Regions from separate parts of the Stutzerimonas tarimensis genome, predicted to be linked through region 3. Evidence: predicted binding sites of a transcription regulator. Region 3 holds the regulator's gene; each other region holds the start of a gene.
The links. Region 3 encodes FliA, which starts transcription of late flagellar genes. Its sites were predicted from a motif close to CTAAAGTTTNNNNNNNNNNNGCCGNTAA; they were not measured.
Positions count from the first base shown of each region.

Region 1: the regulator FliA is predicted to act here: its motif matches at 1,242-1,269, upstream of ACFOMF_RS06430 (methyl-accepting chemotaxis protein).
Region 2: the regulator FliA is predicted to act here: its motif matches at 1,124-1,151, upstream of ACFOMF_RS06270 (methyl-accepting chemotaxis protein).

Region 1 covers NZ_JBHRXZ010000016.1:247,952-250,217, forward strand. Annotated here, with positions in the region: gene xthA (exodeoxyribonuclease III) at 237-1,049, shown strand; gene ACFOMF_RS06430 (methyl-accepting chemotaxis protein) at 1,346-2,266, shown strand, end outside.
Region 2 covers NZ_JBHRXZ010000016.1:203,159-205,424, forward strand. Annotated here, with positions in the region: gene ACFOMF_RS06270 (methyl-accepting chemotaxis protein) at 1-1,066, opposite strand, end outside; gene ACFOMF_RS06275 (PQQ-dependent methanol/ethanol family dehydrogenase) at 1,281-2,266, opposite strand, start outside.
Region 3 covers NZ_JBHRXZ010000029.1:43,336-45,601, forward strand. Annotated here, with positions in the region: gene fleN (flagellar synthesis regulator FleN) at 1-804, shown strand, start outside; gene fliA (RNA polymerase sigma factor FliA) at 801-1,544, shown strand; gene ACFOMF_RS17405 (chemotaxis response regulator CheY) at 1,598-1,972, shown strand; gene ACFOMF_RS17410 (protein phosphatase CheZ) at 1,991-2,266, shown strand, end outside.

The DNA of each region.
Region 1 (2,266 bases), on a different contig from region 3:
ACGAAAAGTCAGCCGAGCGAAGGTCAAGCAAGGCGAAAAGCGACGAGGAAGCGGAGTTTACTATCGTAAATGAGCATTCCGAGCCGCTTTTCAACGCAGCATGACCGAGCGCAGGTACTTTTCGTACAGAGCCTAGCACGGACCAGAAGCCTGTCCCGAGTGAGAAAGCCCGGCTTCCGTTCTCGCATCACAACGCAGCGGGGAATAGAATCGCACCTTTTCGGAAGCTCCCTCGGATGAAACTCGTTTCCTTCAACATCAATGGGTTACGCGCAAGACCTCACCAGCTCGAGGCGATCATCGAGCGCCATCAGCCCGACATCATCGGCCTTCAGGAAACCAAGGTGGCCGATGATCAGTTTCCACAGCAGGCAATCGAAGCACTGGGCTATCACGTTCACTACCACGGACAGAAAGGGCATTACGGCGTCGCCCTGCTCTCTCGGCAACCGCCCCTGGAGATCCACAAGGGCTTCCCCGATGATGGAGAAGAATCGCAGAAGCGCTTTATCTGGGGCCGTTATGCCGAAGCCGACGGACGCCCGATCACGGTCATGAACGGCTATTTTCCCCAAGGTGAGAGTCGCGCGCATCCTCTCAAGTTTCCGGCCAAGACGCGCTTTTACGCCGACCTGCAGCGGTTGCTGGAAACCCGCTTCAGCCCGGACGATGCCCTCGCGGTGATGGGCGACTTCAATATCTCCCCGGAAGATTGCGATATCGGTATCGGCGAGGCGAATGCCAAGCGCTGGTTGCGTACCGGTAAATGCAGCTTCCTGCCCGAAGAGCGGGAGTGGCTGGAAAAGATCAAGGCCTGGGGCCTGATCGACAGCTTCCGCTCGGCCTTTCCAGAGGTGAACGACCGCTTCAGCTGGTTCGACTATCGCAGCCGCGGCTTCGAGGACGAGCCCCGGCGCGGGCTACGCATCGACCTCATCATGACCACCGCCCCGCTGCGCCAGCGACTGAAGGAGACGGGGGTCGACTACGACATCCGCAGCATGGAAAAGCCTTCCGATCACTGCCCGGTCTGGGTCGACTTCGCCTGATAGCCCGCATACCGCCTCCCTGGCCCACTTGCAAGCGGGCCAGGGGGGCGGGCCCGCCGCTCTAGCACACGGGCCGGAGCATCATGCACAGTTTCACACCCTCCTCCATTAGCTAAACAGCCAATCGAATCGCTGCTCGCCATGATGTCAATCTGATAGCGAACATGATCGAAGGCTGCGTGCAAGGGCGGGTTAAATCTTTCTCGCCGGCGGCCGACACCCTTCACACGGGGTCCACGATTCAGACAACCAGGGCTACTCGGCCGCCCCAACCGCAGACGACGGGATAGATCACCATGAACATGCTCCGCAATTTTCCGATCAGCAGACGCCTGTGGTTCGTCCAGTTGCTCGCCCTGCTGATGCTGCTCGCACTCGGCTGGCTGGTGGCGCTGCAGGTGCACGACTCGCTCTATCAGGGCAAGGCGGAGAAGACGCGCCACGTGGTGGAGACCGCCATGGGCCTCGCCCAGCACTATCACCGATTGGAAACGAGCGGCCAGCTGAGCCCCAGCGAGGCCAGACGCCTGGCCATGCAGCAGATCGGGTCGCTGCGCTACGGTGGAGACGAGTACTTCTGGATCAACGACCTTTCCCCGCGAATGGTCATGCACCCGATGCGGCCCGAGCTGGACGGACAGGACCTGAGCGGCATGGCCGACCCCAACGGCAAGGCGCTGTTCGTGGAAATGGTCGCCGTGGTGAAGCGCAACGGCGCGGGCGCGGTGGACTATCACTGGAGCAAACCGGGCAGCAGTCAACCGGTACCCAAGGTGTCCTATGTCCAGCTGTTCGAACCCTGGGGCTGGGTGGTCGGCTCGGGCGTCTACGTTGACGATGTGAATGAGGAATTCGCCGCCTTCATGACCAAACTGGTCGTAGTGGGTGTGGTGCTCTTTCTCATAGCGGCAAGCATCATGGCGGTGGTGATCAACAGCATTACCCGCCCGCTGCGCAGCACCACGGCGGCAATGGCCAATATCGCCAGCGGCGACGCCGACCTGACTCGCACGCTGGACACCACGGGGCAGGATGAGCTCGCCGCCCTCGGCCGTCACTTCAACGGCTTCTGCGAGAAGCTTCGGGACCTCATGCGGCAGTTACAGGTTTCGGCCAGCACCCTGGATAGCTCCTCGCAATCGCTGTCATCGCTTTCCGAGCAGACCTACCAACAGAGCCAGCAGCAGGCACAGCAGATCGAACTGGTCGCCACGGCG
Region 2 (2,266 bases), on a different contig from region 3:
GCTGGTGATAATCATCGAGCGCCACCTCGGACAGCCGCTCGCTGATCGTCTCGGCCTGGGTCTCGAGTCGCGTGGCGGCTTCCTGAAGCCGCGCGGTGTGCGCGTCGCTTTCGGCCAGATCACTGCGCATCTGTGCCACTGCGGCGAACAGGCTGCCTAGTTGCTCGCGGTTGTTGGTGGAGCCCTGCGCAATTTCGCCAATCTGGGCCTCCACCCCCTGGGCCAGGGTAGCGATACGCTCGAGGCCATTGCCGGCAAGCTCGACGGCACCGACGCTGACGTCCAGATCGGTCGCCAGTTGCCGGATCTGCTCGGCTACCGCGGTGGTCTGCTGCTGGATATCGGTGACCATCTGCCCGACCTCTTCCGTGGCCGCGGAGGTGCGCGCGGCGAGCCCTCTCACCTCGTCGGCGACAACCGCGAAACCCCGGCCATACTCACCAGCCCGGGCGGCCTCGATAGCCGCGTTGAGGGCCAGCAGGTTGGTCTGGCTGGCGATGCCCTGGATAACCTGGGTGACGCGCTGGATGTCTTCGCTGCGCTGGCTCAGGGCCTCGATGAGCTCCCGGCTGGCGTTCGCCCGGCTGCTCAGATGGTGCATGTTGCCCATGGTCTGCCGGACCACCTGCAAGCCGCTGTCGCTGCTCTGGCGTGCCTCGTTGGCGGCATGGACCGCCTGTTGACTGAGCTGTGCGGTATGCTCCTCGGTGGCGATCATCGCCTGGGCGCTGACGACGATGCGATCGGCGCCTTCGAGCTGCGAGTCGAGTCGCTCACCCAGTCGCCTGACCGAGAACGCGACTTCCGCAGCGGACAGCGCGTTATGGGTGGTGGTCTGGGACAAGGCGCGGCTGAGTTCGACCATCGCATCGTCGCTGCGCTCGGCCCCTGCAGCCGGCTCTACCCGGCGGGGACGCCAGAGCAGCGGCAACCAGGCCATCACCAGCATCAAGGGCAAGGCCAGGCCGAGGCCTAGCAGCCCTTGGGCGATTGCCCAGGCCAGCAGCAGGATCGAAATGCCCTGCAGCAAGCCGATCAGAAACCTTGGGATCTGTCCCGAATTCATATCTGAAACCTCGCAGGCCCGGCCAGGCGGCCAAGTGTTTTTATTGTGTTCAAGCGGTTATCGGCAGCTAGCGCCCTAGGTTTACCGCATCTGCATGGTTGCGATATGGCGCTTTGGTAGGGGTTGAGAAACAAAGAGGGCCGGTAGCACCGGCCCTCTTGGGTTGTCCCCGGAGGACGGGGCGCTGAACGCCCGATCCTCCCGACGCCGATGATCAGCGCTTGGCGACCACCTGCTCCTTTGGCAGCTTGAAGGTCCAGAGCATACCGCCCTGATTGAGATCCTTCACGCGCTTGGCGACTTCGCCGCCCCACAGCGGAACCGCGCCACCCCAACCGGAGACGACTGACACGTACTGCTCGCCGTCCATTTCCCAGGTGACCGGGGAGCCGATGACGCCCGAGCCCGTCTGGAATTCGTAGAGCTTCTCGCCAGTCTTGGCGTCGAAGGCCATCAGGTAGCCTTCCGGGTTGCCGGTGAATACCAGGTTACCCTTGGTGGCCAGCACGCCCCCCCACAGCGGTGCGTAGTTCTTGTAGGTCCAGACCTGCTTGCCGGTCTTCGGATCGATGGCGCGCAGGACGCCGATATATTCTTCGTTCAGCGGCTTGATGGTAAAGCCCGCGCCCAGGTAGGCCGCGCCCTTCTTGTAGGACACGCTCTCGTTCCACATGTCCATGCCCCACTCGTTGGACGGCACGTAGAACAGACCGGTGTCCTGGCTGTAGGCCATGGGCATCCAGTTCTTGCCACCAAGGAACGACGGCGCGACGAATACCGAATTGCCCTGCTCGCTCTCGGAAGGTACGCCAGGGCGGTTGGCGTCGTCGTAGATCGGCCGTCCGTTGTCGTCGAGCCCCTTGGCCCAAGTGATCTTGTCGACGAAGGGGAAGCCACGAATGAACTTGCCGTTGGTGCGATCGAGGACGTAGAAGAAGCCGTTACGGTCGGCGGTGGCCGCCGCCTTGATGGTCTTGCCGCCTTCGACCAGGTCGAAGGAGATCAGCTCGTTGACGCCGTCATAATCCCAGCCGTCGTGGGGGGTGGTCTGGAAGTGCCACTTGATCGAGCCGTCATCCGGATTCAGCGCCAGGCGCGAGGCGGAGAACAGGTTGTCGCCAGGACGCAGGTGCGAGTTCCAAGGCGCCGGGTTACCGGTGCCGATGAGGATAGAGTCGGTTTCAGGATCATAGTAGCCGC
Region 3 (2,266 bases):
ATAGCAGTGACCGGCGGCAAGGGCGGCGTCGGCAAGACCAACGTATCGGTCAACCTGTCGCTGGCCCTGGCCGATCTCGGCCGCAGGGTGATGCTGATGGACGCCGACCTCGGTCTGGCCAATGTCGACGTGCTGCTCGGGCTGACCCCCAAGCGCACCCTGGCCGACGTCATTGCCGGCGAGTGCGAACTGCGCGACGTGCTGATTCCGGGGCCGGGCGGCATCCAGATCGTGCCGGCGGCGTCGGGCACCCAGAGCATGGTGCAGCTTTCGCCCTTGCAGCATGCTGGCCTGATCCAGGCTTTCAGCGACATCGGCGACAACGTCGATGTGCTGATCGTGGACACTGCGGCGGGCATCGGCGATGGCGTGATCAGTTTCGTGCGCGCGGCGCAGGAAGTCTTGCTGGTGGTCACCGACGAGCCCACCTCCATCACCGATGCCTATGCACTGATCAAGCTGCTCAACCGCGACTTTGGCGTGAATCGCTTTCGCGTGCTCGCCAACATGGCGCATACCCCTCAGGAAGGGCGCAACCTGTTCGCCAAGCTGAGCAAGGTGACCGACCGCTTCCTGGACGTCGCCCTGCAATATGTCGGCGCCGTGCCCTATGACGAGATGGTGCGCAAGGCCGTGCAAAAGCAGCGCGCCGTGTACGAAGCCTATCCGCGTTCCAAGTGCGCCCTGGCCATCAAGGCGATCGCGCAGAAGGTCGACAACTGGCCGCTGCCGGTCAACCCGCGCGGCCATCTCGAGTTTTTCATCGAACGTATGGTTCAGCCTGTTGCAGGTACTTCGGCATGACTGGCGCGGGACTTCGCATGTATTCCAACAAGGCCCAGGCCAGCGATTCGCGTCGCCTGGTCGAGCAGTACGCGCCTCTGGTCAAGCGCATCGCCTACCACCTGCTGGCGCGTCTGCCGGCCAGCGTGCAGCTCGACGACCTGATGCAGGCCGGCATGATCGGCCTGCTGGAAGCCTCTGGCAAATACGATGCCGGCAAGGGTGCCAGCTTCGAGACCTACGCGGGCATCCGCATCCGCGGCGCGATGCTCGACGAGGTGCGCAAGGGGGACTGGGCGCCGCGCTCGGTCCACCGTAACACTCGCATGGTCAGCGACGCGATACGGGTGGTGGAGGCGCGTACCGGGCGCGACGCTAAAGATCATGAGGTCGCGGCCGAACTAGAGATAAGTCTCGAAGATTATTACGGCATCCTGGGCGATACCCAGGGCAGTCGCCTGTTCAGTTTCGACGATCTATTCCAGGCAGGCGAGGGCGGCGACCTCAACGAGGATGCCGAAAGCGCGCATCCGGAGCCGTTCCGGGAACTGGAGGACGAGCGCTTCCAGCGCGCCCTGGTGGAGGCGATCGCCCAGTTGCCCGAGCGAGAAAAATTAGTGATATCACTTTACTATGATGAAGAATTGAACCTGAAGGAAATCGGTCAGGTGCTGGGAGTCAGCGAGTCGCGCGTCAGCCAGTTGCACAGTCAGTGTGCTGCCCGCTTGCGCGCGCGCCTGGGTGAGTGGCGAGCGCGCTAGGCCATTCGCCGGGTTATTGAGGCTTTTTTGGAGGTCGAACCTTGGACAAGAACATGAAGATCCTCATCGTCGACGACTTTTCGACGATGAGGCGGATCATCAAGAATCTTTTGCGTGATCTCGGCTTTACCAATACCGCTGAAGCGGACGACGGCACCACCGCGTTGCCGATGTTGCAGAGCGGCAGCTTCGACTTTCTCGTGACCGACTGGAACATGCCCGGCATGAGCGGCATCGACCTGCTGCGTGCAGTGCGTGCCGACGAGCGCCTCAAGCACCTGCCGGTGCTGATGGTGACCGCCGAGGCCAAGCGCGACCAGATCATCGAGGCCGCGCAGGCCGGGGTAAATGGTTATGTGGTCAAGCCGTTCACGGCCCAGGTGCTCAAAGAAAAGATCGACAAGATCTTCCAGCGCGTGAGCAACTGAGTTCGCCGAGAGGGCTATATGGCGCAGACAGACAATGCCGCCCCGAGCGACTTCGAGGGTAGCCTCAGGGCCAACGCTCCTGAACTGATCGAGAGCCTCCAGCAAGGGCGCTTCGCTGAAGCAACGGACATCATCAACAAGCTCAACCAGTCACGTGACCGCGGCCTCTACGCCGAGGTGGGAAAGCTCACTCGCGAGCTTCACAGCGCCATCGTCAAGCTGGAAATCGACGCGCGCGCCGGACATGGCGAGGCGTCGCAGATCACCGATGCCACCGACCGGCTGTCCTATGTC